DNA from 3 places in the Streptomyces sp. NPDC086077 genome. Region 2 is predicted to be linked to each of the others. Evidence: riboswitches for the same ligand, from Rfam matches in the RefSeq annotation. Region 2 holds a riboswitch; each other region holds the start of a gene.
The links. Region 2 has a riboswitch for cobalamin ahead of AB0O67_RS08620 (energy-coupling factor ABC transporter permease). Riboswitches for the same ligand answer to the same signal wherever they lie in the genome.

Region 1 (5,111 bases), on a different contig from region 2:
CATCATCTACATCCCGATCAAGCTGGGCGGCTTCGACGACATCTTCGCCGCGGCGAACGACAAGTACACGGAGGCCGGTGCGGGCGGACTGGTGCCGACCGCCGCCTCGCAGTGGACGTACGCCACGCTGGCACTGGGCTCGGCGCTCGCCCTGTTCATGTACCCGCACAGCGTCACGGCCGTGCTGTCCAGCCGCAGCCGGGACGTGATCCGCCGCAACTCCACGATCCTGCCGCTGTACTCGCTGATGCTGGGCCTGCTGGGCCTGCTCGGCTTCATGGCGATCGCGGCCGGCATCAAGGTCGAGAACGGCCAGCTGGCGATCCCCCAGCTGTTCGAGACCATGTTCCCGGACTGGTTCACCGGCGTCGCGTTCGCGGCGATCGGCATCGGCGCGCTGGTCCCGGCGGCCATCATGTCGATCGCGGCGGCCAACCTCTTCACCCGCAACATCTACAAGGACTTCCTCAAGCCGGACGCCACGCCCGCGCAGGAGACCAAGGTCTCCAAGCTGGTGTCCCTGCTGGTGAAGGTCGGCGCCCTCGTCTTCGTCCTCGGGATGGACAAGACGGTCGCGATCAACTTCCAGCTGCTGGGCGGCATCTGGATACTGCAGACCATGCCCGCCCTGGTCGGCGGCCTGTTCACCCGCTGGTTCCACCGCTGGGCGCTGCTGGCAGGCTGGGCGGTCGGCATGACCTACGGCACGGTCGCGGCGTACGGCGTCGCCTCCCCGACGCAGAAGCACTTCGGCGGCTCCTCGGCGGAGATCCCCGGCATCGGCGAGATCGGGTACATCGGCCTCACGGCGTTCGTCCTGAACCTGGTGGTCACGGTGGTCCTCACCTTCGTCCTGAAGGCCGTGAAGGCCCCCGAGGGCGTCGACGAGACGAAGCCCGGGGACTACACGGCGGACGCCGGCGACCCGGGAGTCCAGGTGGAGCTGCCGCCGGCGACGGCGGGAGCCGCCCACTGAGACGCGCCCCGTAGGGGCGCGGGGACTGCACGACCAGCCCACGGACAACCCGCAGCGGGCCGCCGGCACTGAGCCACACGGCGGCCCGCTGTCGTACACACTCCCCCCATGGACATCGAAATCCGCCCCGCGCGCCACGCCGAGTTCGCCGGTCTCGGCGAGATCACCGCGCAGGCCTACCTCCAGGACGGCCTTCTGGACTTCGGCGAGCACGACGAGTACCTCGGCGAACTGCGAGACGTCGCCAAGCGCGCCGCCGCCGCGGAGGTACTCGTGGCCGTCGAGCGCCAACGTGTCCTGGGAGGCGTCACCTTCGTCCCGTCCGGCGGCCCCATGGCCGACATAGCCGGCCCCTCGGAGGCCGAGATCCGTATGCTCGCCGTCGCCCGGGAGGCCCGCGGCCGAGGCGTCGGCGAGGCCCTCGTGCGCGCCTGTCTCGACCGCGCCCGCGCCGTCGAGGGCTGCACCGGGATCGTCCTGTCGACCCAGCGGACCATGCGCAGCGCCCACCGCATCTACGAACGACTGGGCTTCACCCGCACCCCGGAGCGCGACTGGAACCCCCTCCCGGACCTCGACGACATCACGCTTCTCACCTACCAGTTGACGCTCTGAAGTCATCGGCGACACAACATATGGGGGTGCCGTCGGCACCCGGCACTAGATGTATGCTCATGCTCGCTGTCGCCGCAGGGGAATCCGGTGCGAATCCGGAACTGTCCCGCAACGGTGTACTTGCGTGTGTCCGCCCTGAAAAGGGGGTGCCCGCCTGGTCAGTCCGAGGACCTGCCGACAGCGCGCCCGGCCGTCCGGCTCGGGCGCCCTGACGTCCGGGTCTCGTGGAATGGGCCGGTGGACGCGACGCCCTGTGCGCTCGTGTGCTGCCCCCTGCCCTCCGCAAGGCCCCGTGCCGAGCGAGGGAGAGCCCCACGTGACCATCGCGCCAGCCGAACCGGCCGCAGCGACAACGGTGGAAGTGGAACCCGACGGTCCCGGAACCGCGTTGCTGCGGACCCTGACCGAGCTGACCGCCGACCTCCCCGACGCCGATCCCGGCCGGGTCGCCGCCGCCGCGCTGCGTGGCCGTTCCGCCCGGGCGGACGAGAGCGAACTGCGGGAGCTGGCCACGGAGGCCGCCGCCGGCCTGATCTCCGAGGACCCCGCCTACTCCCGTCTCGCCGCGCGGCTGCTGACCGGCTCCATCGCCGCCGAGGCCGCCTCCCAGGGCGTCACGTCCTTCACGGAGTCCGTCGCCGTGGGGCACCGGGAAGGGCTGATCGCCGACCGTACGGCCGCGTTCGTGCGCCTGCACGCCGACCGCCTGGACACCCTGATCGACCGGAACGCCGACGACCGCTTCGGCTACTTCGGCCTGCGCACCCTGCACAGCCGCTACCTGCTCCGGCACCCGATCACCCGCAAGGTCGTCGAGACGCCCCAGTACTTCATGCTGCGCGTCGCCGCGGGTCTCGCCGAGGACGACACCACCCGGTCGCTGGACGAAGTCGCCGCGCTCTACGGGCTCATGAGCCGCCTCGACTACCTCCCCTCGTCCCCCACCCTCTTCAACTCCGGCACCCGGCACCCCCAGATGTCGTCCTGCTACCTGCTGGACTCCCCCAAGGACGAGCTGGACTCCCTCTACGAGCGCTACCACCAGGTCGCCCGGCTCTCCAAGCACGCCGGCGGCATCGGCCTCTCGTACTCCCGGATCCGCTCCCGCGGCTCCCTGATCCGCGGCACCAACGGTCACTCCAACGGCATCGTCCCGTTCCTGAAGACGCTGGACGCCTCGGTCGCCGCCGTGAACCAGGGTGGCCGGCGCAAGGGTGCGGCCGCCGTCTACCTGGAGACCTGGCACTCCGACATCGAGGAGTTCCTTGAGCTGCGGGACAACACCGGTGAGGACGCCCGCCGCACGCACAACCTCAACCTCGCGCACTGGATCCCGGACGAGTTCATGCGGCGGGTGAACGCGGACGCGCCGTGGTCGCTGTTCTCGCCGTCGGACGTGCCCGAACTGGTCGACCTGTGGGGCGAGGAGTTCGACGCGGCTTACCGCGAGGCCGAGAGGAAGGGCCTGGCGAAGAAGTCGCTTCCCGCCCGTGAGCTGTACGGCCGGATGATGCGCACCCTCGCGCAGACCGGCAACGGCTGGATGACCTTCAAGGACGCCGCCAACCGCACCGCCAACCAGACCGCCGAGCCGGGCCACGTCGTCCACTCCTCGAACCTCTGCACGGAGATCCTGGAGGTCACGGACGACGGCGAGACGGCCGTCTGCAACCTGGGCTCGGTCAACCTGGGCGCGTTCGTCGTTGACGGCGGCATCGACTGGGAGCGGCTGGACGCCACCGTCCGCACCGCCGTGACCTTCCTCGACCGCGTGGTCGACATCAACTTCTACCCGACCGAGCAGGCGGGCCGCTCCAACGCCCGGTGGCGCCCCGTCGGCCTCGGCGCGATGGGCCTGCAGGACGTCTTCTTCAAGCTGCGGGTGCCCTTCGACTCACCCGAGGCGAAGGCGCTGTCCACCCGGATCGCCGAGCGGATCATGCTCGCCGCGTACGAGGCGTCCGCCGACCTCGCCGAGCGCAACGGCCCGCTGCCCGCCTGGGACAAGACCCGTACCGCACGGGGCGTGCTGCACCCCGACCACTACGGCGTCGAGCCGACCTGGCCGGAGCGCTGGGCGGCGCTGCGCGAGCGGATCGCCGCGGTCGGCATGCGCAACTCCCTGCTGCTGGCCATCGCGCCCACCGCCACGATCGCCTCGATCGCCGGTGTCTACGAGTGCATCGAGCCACAGGTGTCGAACCTCTTCAAGCGCGAGACGCTGTCCGGCGAGTTCCTCCAGGTCAACTCCTACCTGGTGCAGGAGCTGAAGGCCCTCGGCGTCTGGGACGCCCGCACCCGTGAGGCGCTGCGCGAGGCGAACGGCTCGGTGCACGACTTCGCCTGGATCCCGGAGGACGTACGGCAGCTGTACCGCACGGCGTGGGAGCTGCCGCAGCGCGGGCTGATCGACATGGCTGCCGCGCGCACCCCGTACCTCGACCAGGCCCAGTCGCTGAACCTGTTCCTGGAGACGCCGACCATCGGCAAGCTCTCCTCGATGTACGCGTACGCCTGGAAGTCGGGCCTGAAGACGACGTACTACCTGCGCTCCCGCCCCGCGACCCGCATCGCCCGCGCGGCCCAGGCGCAAGCCACCATCCCCGTCCAGGCGACCCCGGACCCCGAAGCGGTCGCCTGCTCCCTGGAAAACCCCGAGTCCTGCGAGGCCTGCCAGTGATGTCCACCCGTTCCCAGAACCTTCTCGACCCCGGCTTCGAGCTGACTCTGCGTCCGATGCGCTACCCGGACTTCTACGAGCGCTACCGGGACGCCATCAAGAACACCTGGACCGTGGAGGAGGTCGACCTCCACTCGGACGTCGCCGACCTCGCGAAGCTGTCCCCGATGGAGCAGCACCTGATCGGCCGCCTGGTGGCGTTCTTCGCGACGGGCGACTCGATCGTGGCGAACAACCTGGTGCTGACGCTGTACAAGCACATCAACTCCCCCGAGGCCCGGCTCTACTTGAGCCGCCAGCTGTTCGAGGAGGCCGTGCACGTCCAGTTCTATCTGACCCTGCTGGACACCTACCTCCCCGACCCGGAGGACCGGGCGGCGGCGTTCGACGCCGTCGAGAGCATCCCGTCCATCCGCGAGAAGGCGGAGTTCTGCTTCAAGTGGATCAACGAGGTCGAGAAGCTGGACCGCCTGGAGTCGAAGGCCGACCGCCGCCGCTTCCTGCTCAACCTGATCTGCTTCGCCGCGTGCATCGAGGGCCTGTTCTTCTACGGCGCCTTCGCGTACGTCTACTGGTTCCGCAGCCGGGGCCTGCTGCACGGCCTGGCGACCGGCACCAACTGGGTGTTCCGCGACGAGACCATGCACATGAGCTTCGCGTTCGACGTGGTCGACACCGTCCGCAAGGAGGAGCCGGAGCTCTTCGACGACGAGCTCCAGCAGCAGGTCACCGACATGCTCCGGGAGGCCGTCGAGGCCGAGCTGCAGTTCGCGCGCGACCTGTGCGGTGACGGCCTCCCGGGCATGAACACCGACTCGATGCGGCAGTACCTGGAGTGCG
Region 2 (5,111 bases):
AAGACCACCGCGGCCGCGAAGAAGACGGCGTCCAAGTCGGCCCAGGGTACGAAGAAGACGGCGGCGTCGAAGAGCACGGCCAAGAGCACCGCGAAGAAGACGACGGCGAAGAAGACGGCGTCACGCAAGCGTTCGGCGTGACCCGAGCGCGCCGAAGTCGACAGCCGGTCACAGGGTGCGGGCTGCTGCCGCAGGAGGGCAGGACCTGGGACGAGGTGATGCCCGGCGCTACCCGGTGACGGCTGGTGGGCGGGGCTCGGCCCGGTCGGCGGCCTGGTCCTGGTGCTGATCGGTGTCGCCGTGGCGGCCTGGGCGTTCCTGGACCTGCGGGGCAGCCCGGCGGCGAGCACGCCGTCCACAAGGGCGCCAAGGCCGGGGTGATCGGAGCCGTCGTCGCGGGTACGACCCTGCTCGCGCGGCGCAGGCGGCGCGGGGACGCCCGGCAGGGCGGAAGGTTCCGGCACGCGGCGGCTCTCAGCCGCGCGGCCCCGCCTGCGCCGCCGCCCACGCCGCCAGCTCCTCCGCCGTGCGCGGACCGGTCGCCGTACCGTCCAGCAGGCCCTGGCCGCGTAGCAGTTCCGCCGCCGCGACGCCCCACGGCAGGCGCAGGCCCGCCGCCCGCAGGAGTTCCGCGCGCGCCAGGTTCTCGGGCGCGGGGCCGGTGCGGACGCCGGCCGGGGTGAGCAGGGCCGCGTCGTCGGCCCAGCGCAGGGCCAGGTCGACGTCGTGGGTGGCCATCACCACCGTCGTGCCGCTCGTACGCAGCCCGTCGAGGGTGGCGAGCAGCCGTTCCTGCCCGTCGGGATCGAGCCCGGCCGTCGGCTCGTCGAGGATCAGCACCCGCGGCCGCATGGCGACGGCACCGGCGATCGCGGTCCGCTTGCGCTGCCCGTACGACAGCAGATGCGTGGGCCGGTCCGCCAGCGCGGCGATGTCCAGCGCCGCCAGCGCCTGAGCCACCCGCGCCCGCACCTCGGAGTCCGGCAGCCCCAGGTTGAGCGGCCCGAAGGACACGTCCTGCGCCACCGAGGCGGCGAAGAGCTGGTCGTCCGGATCCTGCACCACCAGCTGGACGGTGGTCCGCAACCGGGTCAGCCCCTTCCGGTCGTACGACACCGTGGTGCCGTCCACCGTCAACTTCCCGGCGCGCGGCCTCAGTCCCCCGCTGAGCAGCCGCATCAGCGTGGTCTTGCCACTGCCGTTGCGGCCGAGCAGCGCGAGCGCGCGCCCCTCGCGCACCTCGAAGTCGAGGCCGCTGAGCACGGCCGGGCCGTCCTCGTAGGCGAACGACGCGTCCCGCAGGGCGATCAGGGGGGCGGCCTCGCTCATGACAGCGGCCTTTCGAGTACGAAGGTGAGGGCGGCCAGCGCCGCGAGCAGCGCGACGCTCACGGCCGTGAACCGCACGGAGACGCGGGCCTCGGGCACCAGGACGCGCAGGGTGCCGTCGTAGCCGCGCCCGGCGAGCCCGGCCTGGAGGCGCGTCGCCCGGTCGAAGGCGCGCACGAAGGCGGTGGCGCCCAGCCCGGCCAGCGACCGCCACCGGGCGGCACGCGTGGTGTGCCCGAGACGGGCCGCCTGCGCGTCGCGGATCCGGCGTACGGAGTCGAGGAGCAGGAAGCTCATGCGGTACGTCACCAGGGCCACGTCGACGACGGGCGCGGGGACGCCGGCCCGGACCAGGCGGGGCAGCAGGTCGGACATCGGGGTGGTGAACGCGAACAGCAGCACACCGAGGGAGGCCGCAGAGGTGCGCAACAGCAGCTCCCCGGCACGCAGCGCGCCGCCGTCGGCGACACCGACGAACCCGTCCGGGCCGCTGACCCGCACGAGCAACGGCAGCGCGCCGGTGACGCAGAAGCCCAGCGGCACGCGGTACGCGAGCCAGAGCCGCCGCCCGGGCACGCCCGCCGGCCCGAGCAGCACGGCCAGCGCCGTCACCAGCACCAGCGCGGCCCCCGGCCAGGGCGGCAACGAGATCGCGAGCACCGTGAGTCCCAGCCCGAGCACGGCCTTGTCCACGGGATGGCGGCGGCGCCAGCGACTGCTGTGCGCCGCCGCGTCGATCGGCAGCACGAGGCTCAGGCCCCTTCGGCTCCGTCGGGCTCGGGCACCCGCACCCCGCCCCGCTGCTCCCTGACCCGGGCCTCACCCTGACGACGCCCCCGCCGGACCCCGAAGTAGTACGCGAGCGCGCCCGCGCCGACCGCCGCCTGAAGGGCGAACAGCCCGGACTCGATCTCACCCGACGGCGGCTCGTACAGCGGCGAGAACCAGGGCTCGTAGTCCGGGTCCAGTTCGGTGATCGCGGTCTCCGCCTCGGCGTCGGCGCCGGTGAACGGCTCCTCCTTGTGGTCGCCGAGCCCGAACACCAGCGGCAGCACCGCGAGGGCGGCCACGGCGAGCAGCAGCAGGAGGTTGATCCTCGTGTTGCGCTTCATCGGGCCACCGCCTCGGTACCGCTGTGCTCGCTGCCGGTCTTCTTGGTGAGCAGCACGCCCAGCCGGGTCAGTTCACCCTTGCTGGACTGCACGAGCAGCCGCATCACCAGCACCGTGAGCAGCCCCTCGCTCACCGCGAGCGGGATCTGCGTGACCGCGAAGATGGAGCCGAACTTGCCGAGCGCGCCCAGGAATCCGCTGCTCGGGTCGGGGAAGGCGAGCGCCAGCTGGACGCTGGTGACGCAGTACGTGGACAGGTCCGCGACGAACGCGCCGAAGAAAACGGCGACCATCAGCGGCACGTCGTACCGCCGCAGCAGCCGGTAGATGCCGTACCCGGCCCAGGGGCCGATGATCGCCATCGAGAAGACGTTGGCGCCGAGCGTGGTCAGCCCGCCGTGCGCCAGCAGCAACGCCTGGAACAGCAGGGTGATGGTGCCGAGCACCGCCATGACCGGCGGCCGGAACAGGATGGCGCCCAGTCCCGTGCCGGTGGGATGCGAGCAGCTTCCGGTCACGGACGGCAGTTTCAGCGCCGACAGGACGAAGGTGAAGGCGCCCGAGGCGCCGAGGAGCAGGGTGCTCTCGGGATGTTCCCTGACCTCACGGGTGAGGGAGCGGACTCCGTGGACGACGAACGGCGCGGACGCGGCACCCCAGGCGATCGCGTGCGCCGGAGGCAGAAAACCCTCGGCTATGTGCATGGCTTCAGCAGACCCTCTCCAGCACCTCGTGGATGGTGTACAACGTGCCTCGGCCGGTCTCCTGGCTGACGGGTGACACCGCCCGTGCTCCGCCTTCCCGGGTCACTAGGACCCAGTGGCTGCCCCTGAGGGCCGGAGCCGGACTTCCCGATCACAGTGGCGAGGGCCGCACCGGTATCGCACCGGATTTCCCGTTCACCAAGGCGTGGTGACAGTAGTGCGCCCGCGGGTGTGGTGACAAGCGGCGCATCGGGGGTGCGAAGGCGCTGGTCACGCGGCGCACCGAGGTGACGCGAGACGCCGGCGTCCCTGTTCGCCGGGGGGTTCGGGGCCCCTCCCGGCGGGGGCACCGTAGAAAGGGCGTGCCGAATCGCTGGACAGCAACGGCAAAGAGACATAAGTGAGTTGAGAGGCCGTGGCCGGCCGGGGGGCACGCCGAAGCCGGGGTCCGGTGACTCCGGCACCGAAGGCTGCTTTCGGAACCATTCACACCAGGGGGAGCACGATGGACGAACCGACCCACACCATGCCCTTCGCGCCACCGCCCGAGCCGCCCAGGCCGCCCGGGCCGCCCCGCCCACAGCACCACGACCCCCTGGCCGCCGCCCTCGGCAACGCCTCCCTGCTCGGCGTCGGCTACTGGCTCCTCGGGCGGCGCGCTCTCGCCGCACTGGCGCTGCTGGGCACGGCCGTTCTCGTCTCCGTGCTCGCCTCCACCGCCGCGTGGGGGTACGAGATCGCCGCGCTGGTGTGGTGGGTCGCGGTCGTCGCCCACGGATGGTTCCTGGCGAGCCGCGGCACCCCGCGCGTCGCGTCCCGCGGGCAGCGCCTGATCGCGCTGTGCGTCACCGTGCCGGTGCTGCTGGCGGTGGGGCTCCTGCGGTACGACGCCGTGCGCATCGGACAGGACGTCACCGAGGCCCGCGACAAGGGCGACTGCGCCGGGGTGTTCCGCGCCCAGGACGAGGTCTGGGCCGGGCACCGCGTGGCCGGCGCCCCGGTCAGCGCCCGGGGCGACGAGGTGGTCGAGGACTGCCGGAACCTGGGGACGGCCGAGGTGCTGCTGGACAGAGGCCTGGGCAACGACACCGACGCGCTGGAGCAGGGCTTCGGCATCCTCACCTCGGTGCTCCGGGAACCCGGCAACGAGCGGACCGTCCGCGCGGTCCTGGACGGCTTCCTCGACGGTCTGCCCACGGACAACCCCTGCGGCACCGTCGGCGTCACCGACTGGCTGCGCGACCGCGAGCCGACCCGCGACCAGCTCGACCGGTCGGCGGGCACCGCGAGCCGCGTCGCGCCCGCCGCGCTCGTCGCCTGCGGTGACAGCCTGATGCAGGGCGGCGACTGGCAGGCCGCCAAGGCGCAGTACCGGCAGCTGCTCGACGAGTACCCCGACGACAGCCTCGGGAGCCGGGCCCGCACCGGCGTCACCAAGGCCACGCAGGCCATCGAGCTGGACAACGTCCGCTCCCTGCTGTCCGGCACGGAGGACGAACAGCCCGAGTACTGCTCCCAGCCGGCCAAGTACAGCGCCGCCAAGCCGATGGGCAAGGGCACCAACCGCGCGCTGTACTTCGGCAACACCGAGTACACGAACCAGCTCCCCGGCAACTGGAAGGCCACCGACGCCGCCCGCGCGGCGGCGGTCGTCTGCGTGGGCGAGCCGGAGTTCGGGACCTCCGTCCAGACGTGCCCGTACCAGGGCCGGAACTCCGGCGCCATCACCTACGTGACCTTTCACAAGATCGCGATCCCGGTGCGGGTCTACGAGGTGCGCACCGGCAAGCTCGTCTCCCGGCGTACGGTCCAGATCAGCGGATCGAGCTGCCCGGCGGTCCTCTCGTACTTCTCCTACGGCGACGACGACACCCCGCCTAGGGACCGGTACGTCACCGACTCCCGGTCCGACGTACGCAACGCGTTCAGGCCACTGACCAACCGGTGACCGGCGGCGCGGGGGAAGG
Region 3 (5,111 bases), on a different contig from region 2:
GTCCTGGCCGACCGTGCCCACGACGTCGGCGAGTTCGCGCGGCTTGTGGGTGCGGGTGTCGCGGCCGGCGACCGTGACCCGGCCGCGCAGGGTGCCGCCCGTGAAGTGCGGGACCAGGCCGCTGACCGCGCCGAGAAGGGTGGACTTGCCGACCCCGGACGGGCCGACGAGCAGGACGAGTTCGCCCTCCGGGACCTCGAAGTCCACGCCCTGGACAGTGGGTCCGGCCGCTCCGTCGTAGGTCACGGAGACGTCCTCGAAGCGGATCATGAGGGCTTCTCCTCGGATTCCTCGGGAGCGGGTCGTGCGGATGTGGGCGGCTCGGGAGCCGGGGTGACGAACGCCGGGAGCAGGCCGAGGAGGACGGCCGCGGCGGGCCAGAGCGGCAGGGTGGGGGCGACCAGCGGGATCACGCCCGGGTGCAGGGCCGCGGGGTCGGCGGAGGCCGCGAGGGTCAGCAGGACGGCGACCGCGACGCCGGAGGCGGCGACCAGGCAGGAACGGGCGTTCCAGGTGTCGGGGCGGTAGCGGGTGCGGGGGGTGCGACGGCCGCCCAGCCAGAGGCCGGCGAGCGCGGCGGCGAGACCGGCGAGCAGGACGGGCAGGCCGTAGGTGCCGCCTTCCGCGGTGAGCAGTCCGTACGTTCCGGCGCAGACGCCGAGCAGGCCGGTGAGCGTGAGGGCGGCGGTCGTACGGCGGACGGCGGGCGGCACCCGCGCGGTACGGCCGTAGCCGCGGGCGTCCATGGCGGCGGCGAGGGCGACGGAGCGTTCGAGGGCGCCTTCGAGGACGGGGAGGCCCACCTGGAGCAGGCCCCGCAAACCCTTGTCCGGGCGGCCGCGCAGCCGGCGGGCGGCGCGCAGGCGCTGGGCGTCGGCGATGAGGTGCGGGGCGAAGGTGAGCGCCACGACGACGGCCACCCCCATCTCGTAGAGCGCGCCCGGGAGGGACTTGAGGAGGCGGGTGGGGCTGGCGAGGGCGTTGGCCGAGCCGACGCAGATCAGGAGGGTGGCCAGTTTCAGGCCGTCGTACAGGGCGAAGACGAGGGTCTCTGCGGTGACCCGGCCGCCCAGGCGGATGCCCTGCGCCCAGTTCGGCAGGGGGACTTCGGGGAGGGTGAGAAGGGTGTGGGAGCCGGGGAGCGGGGAGCCGAGGGTGACGGCGAAGAGAAGACGGACGAGCAGCACGGCGAGAGCGAGCTTGACGAAGGCGCCGTAGGAGCGGGCCCAAGGGGTGTGGGGGCGGCGGGTGATGACGACGTAGGCCGAGACCGTGACGAGGAGGGCGAGGAGGAGGGGGTTGGTGGTGCGGGTGGCGGCGGTACCCAGGGCAAGGGACCAGAGCCACCAGGCACCGGGGTGGACGGGCACGGAGTACCGGCGCCGAGGGGCGGGGACGCCCGCCCGCGCCGACGGGATGCCGCGACCGTCCGCCCCCGAGCCCGTGTCAGCCATGCCTGTGCCGGCGGGCCTGCCAGCCGACTGCCGCGCCCAGTACCGCCACCGCCGCCACCCCGGCGACGATGCCCAGCGACGGACCGCCGCCGCTCCCGGCCTCCGACGCCGGCGACGCCTTCCTCTCCGACGAGACCTGCTCCCCGCAGCCCTTCTCCGGATAGCCGCCGATCGCGCACAACAGGGCGTCGGCGTCGTAGCGCAGAGGCTTGGCGACCGCCGCCAGGGCGTCCGCCGTCGTCCCGTCCGGGGCGAGCCGGGCGCAGGCCGTGCGGGACGCGGGCGGGGTCTCGCCGGAGGGGGCGTCCGACGCCGTGCCGAAGTCGATGACCAGGGCCACCCGCTTCTGGCCGTCCCGCGCGGGGGTGCCGGCGCAGATCGTCGTGAAGCCGGCCTCGCCGCGCGGCTGGGAGGCGTCCTGGGAGTCCTCGCTGACGGCGAAGCGGAAGCCCTGGACGGAGCCGTCGGCGGGGCGGGCGGTGGAGGGACCCTGGGTGGCGTACGTCCACGCCTCGCCGTCGCGCTCCCAGAACGACCAGTAGCGGTAGCCGGTGGCCTGGGCCGGGCCCGTGCCGCCCGCCAGGGCGATCAGGAGAGCGGTGAACAGGAGCGCCGCACGGCGTGTCACGGCTGCTGCTTCCGGTTCCGGCCGCTGAGCAGGAAGCCGATGCCGACACCGGCGACCAGGCAGACGCCGACGTACCACCAGACACCGAAGCCGTCCTCCGACTCGGACTTGGCGTCGCTGTCCGCGGCGGCGGTCTGCTTCGCGGCCTGCGGGGCGGGCCCCGACGCGCCCAGCAGCCGCACGAGGTCCGTGCCGCCGAAGTCGCGCGGGTCGGCGCCGGCCGCGTGCGCGGCGAGGATCAGCTGGGCGTGGGCGGCGGGGCCGCTCTGCCTGGCCCACGTGGTGGCGTTCCGCTCAAGCCACTTGAGGGGCCCGGCCGCCTGCTCGGCACCACCCTGGGCGGCGAGGGCCACGACGGCGTCGGCGGTGTTGCCGTAGTCCGGCTGGTCCTCGGCACCGGCGAGCGCCGACATGAGGTGGCCGTCCGCGGCGAGCGCGTCGGAGAGGTAGGAGGCGCCGTTCGCGGCGGCCTGCTCGGGGGTGAGGTCGTCGCCGTCGGTGCAGGAGGGCGCGGCCCCGGTGCCGGCGGCCTCGGCGGTCAGGCCCTTGCCGAGCGCGCCCAGCACACCGGCCGCGGTGGCGTCCGCGTTGGCGGCGAGGGCACCCTTCTCGTCCGGCTGGTAGGCGAAGGCGCCGGCGCCCTTGTCGTCGTCGCACGGTATGGCGAACGTCAGCAGGGCGTCGAAGGGAGACCTGCCGCCCTTGACGACGTCGTTCGGCTGTTCGCCGGCGGCGGAGAGGGCGCCGATCACCAGGGAGGTCGAGTTGGCGTCGCTGGGGCTGCCGGCGGTGTAGCCCCAGCCGCCGTCCTTGTTCTGCGCGGACTTCAGCCACGTGACGGCCTTGCCGGTGACGGCGTCGTGCCCGCCGAGCGCGGCGAGCGCCTGCACGGCGGCGGAGGTCATGTTGGTGTCGACCGGCGTCCTGGCGTCGCAGGCTTTGGCGGTGTCGGCGCGGTACGGCGCGAACGCGCCGTCGGCGCACTGCTGTCCGGCGAGCCAGTCCACGGCCGAGGCGGCGGGCCGCACGCCGACGGCGTCCTGGGCGAGCAGGGCGAGCGACTGGCGCCACACGCCGTCGTAGGTCGGGTCGCCCGTGCCGTACAGGCCCGAGGGCAGCGACGGCGAGGGGCTCGCGGCGTGGGCGACCGGGGTCGCGGCGGCACCGATCACTGCGGTGACGGCCAGGGCCGCTGCGCTGCGGCGGACGACGTTCATGATCGGCGGGTGCCTCTCCCTGCGGGGGAGCCGCGCAGCACGGGCAACCCCCGGGCGGCTCGGCTCCGTATACCTCGACGGTGCCGTACACCGGCCGGTTGCCGGTGCACTTGAGCCGGTCACGCTTCCGTGCGGGGCGGTCCGGCTCACAGCCTCGGCTGCTCACGGTTGCGGGTCAGCGCCGGATTTGCACCGGCTTTCCCCCGTACGGGTGTGATGACGACCGGGCCACTCTACCCGCCCGTAGCCGAACCCCCCGTGGGGCGCCGGTCACACCCGGCCGGGGCTAGGCGCGGGTCCTGACCAGGCCCGCCGCACGGCAGCGGCCGACCGGGCCGGACTCGTGGCCGTGTGCCGGCCGAGCGCGCACGGCCCCGGCACGGCGGGCGGCGGCACGGCCCCGCGGCGCCGTAGTCGCGGCCACGCCATGCGAACTCCCGTGGAGGACAAGGGATGAGAGAAGGGGGCAGGAAGTACGAGCGGCGGTGGCCGCCGTCGTCCGGGGACCGGGCCGAATCCACCGGAGGTCCGGCGCGGGCTCGTCCAGGTGCCGCGAAGGCCTCAGACCGCCACGTACGTGACCGGATCGCTCCCCGGCACCGCCTCCGCCCGCCCCAGCTTCACCAGGCGGCGCAGATGGGCCTCCGCCTCAGAGACGGCGATGTTGCGGGAACCGTAGGGGATATGGGCCCAGGGGCGGTTCCAGTCCATGCGCTCGGCGAGCTGCCAGGGGGTGAGGGGCTCGGTCAGGAGCACCAGCAGACCGGTGAGACGCGCCTCGTGATGGGTGAGCAACTCCGCCACCCGGGCAGGGGCGTCGGTGAAGGCGTGCTGGTGCGCCGGGAGGACCTCGGCGGGCCCGAGGCGGGCGACGCGCTCCAGGGAGGCCAGGTAGTCGCCGAGCGGGTCGGTGACGGTCGTGTCGTCCGGGTCCTCGTACAGGCCGATGTGCGGGGTGATCCCGGGCAGCACGTGGTCGCCGGAGAACAGGCGGCCGTGGCCCGGGAGCCGGGCAGGGTGCTCCTCCTCCAGGTGCAGGCAGACATGGCCCGGCGTGTGGCCCGGCGTCCAGATCGCGCGCAGCCGGCGGCCGGGGAGGTCGAGCAGCTCGCCGGGGACGATCTCGCGGTCGGGGAGGGCGGGGGAGAGGCCGGGGAGGCGGCCGCGGGCGGTGCGCAGGGGGGCGATGTGGGCCTCGGGGGCGCCGGCCGCGGTGAGCTTGTCCGCCATGTACGAGAACCAGTGCTCGGGACGGGCCTCGTGCGTGCGGCGCACCACCGCCGCGTCCGCCGCGTGCATCGCGATCCACGCCCCCGACGCCTCCCGCACCCGGCCCGACAGGCCGTGGTGGTCGGGGTGGTGGTGGGTGACGACCACGCCGTGCACCTCGGCGGCCGAGGTGCCGCACGCCGCGAGCCCCGCGGCGAGGGTGTCCCAGGACGCCGGATCGTCCCAGCCGGTGTCGATCAGCACCGGGCCGGCGTCGGTGTCGACGACGTGCACGAGGGTGTGGCCGAGGGGGTTGCCCGGGATGGGGACCTTCAGGGACCGTACGCCGCCGCCGTGGTCGTGCACCTGCGTCATGGGTTCCCCCGATCGCCACCGTGCGGTCACTATAACTAGAACACGTTTCCATGGGAGCCCGAGTCGCCGGTTCCGGGCCGTGGACTCCTCCGGGGCGAGCTGGTATCAGTCCTCGTAGTCCGCATATCTGATGGAGTGTCAGAGGCGCGGCGTCGGGATCAGGGAGGCAGTCGCCATGACGGAGCTCGTGGAACACGGACAGCTGTTCATCGGCGGGGAGTTGACCGA

Region 1: another riboswitch for cobalamin. It lies ahead of AB0O67_RS35710 (ribonucleoside-diphosphate reductase subunit alpha); the one in region 2 lies ahead of AB0O67_RS08620 (energy-coupling factor ABC transporter permease).
Region 3: another riboswitch for cobalamin. It lies ahead of AB0O67_RS03635 (prenyltransferase/squalene oxidase repeat-containing protein); the one in region 2 lies ahead of AB0O67_RS08620 (energy-coupling factor ABC transporter permease).

The regions. Positions count from the first base shown of each region.
Region 1 covers NZ_JBFBJT010000240.1:1,240-6,350, reverse strand. Annotated here, with positions in the region: gene mctP (monocarboxylate uptake permease MctP) at 1-976, shown strand, start outside; gene AB0O67_RS35715 (GNAT family N-acetyltransferase) at 1,085-1,591, shown strand; cobalamin riboswitch at 1,608-1,785, shown strand; gene AB0O67_RS35710 (ribonucleoside-diphosphate reductase subunit alpha) at 1,908-4,271, shown strand; gene AB0O67_RS35705 (ribonucleotide-diphosphate reductase subunit beta) at 4,271-5,111, shown strand, end outside.
Region 2 covers NZ_JBFBJT010000019.1:56,437-61,547, forward strand. Annotated here, with positions in the region: gene AB0O67_RS08600 (Ku protein) at 1-141, shown strand, start outside; gene AB0O67_RS08605 (ATP-binding cassette domain-containing protein) at 475-1,329, opposite strand; gene cbiQ (cobalt ECF transporter T component CbiQ) at 1,326-2,075, opposite strand; gene AB0O67_RS08615 (energy-coupling factor ABC transporter substrate-binding protein) at 2,081-2,440, opposite strand; gene AB0O67_RS08620 (energy-coupling factor ABC transporter permease) at 2,437-3,144, opposite strand; cobalamin riboswitch at 3,178-3,362, opposite strand; gene AB0O67_RS08625 (tetratricopeptide repeat protein) at 3,650-5,092, shown strand.
Region 3 covers NZ_JBFBJT010000007.1:34,521-39,631, reverse strand. Annotated here, with positions in the region: gene AB0O67_RS03650 (ATP-binding cassette domain-containing protein) at 1-270, opposite strand, end outside; gene AB0O67_RS03645 (energy-coupling factor transporter transmembrane component T) at 267-1,454, opposite strand; gene AB0O67_RS03640 (SCO2322 family protein) at 1,447-2,082, opposite strand; gene AB0O67_RS03635 (prenyltransferase/squalene oxidase repeat-containing protein) at 2,079-3,299, opposite strand; cobalamin riboswitch at 3,417-3,542, opposite strand; gene AB0O67_RS03630 (MBL fold metallo-hydrolase) at 3,861-4,883, opposite strand; gene AB0O67_RS03625 (aldehyde dehydrogenase) at 5,059-5,111, shown strand, end outside.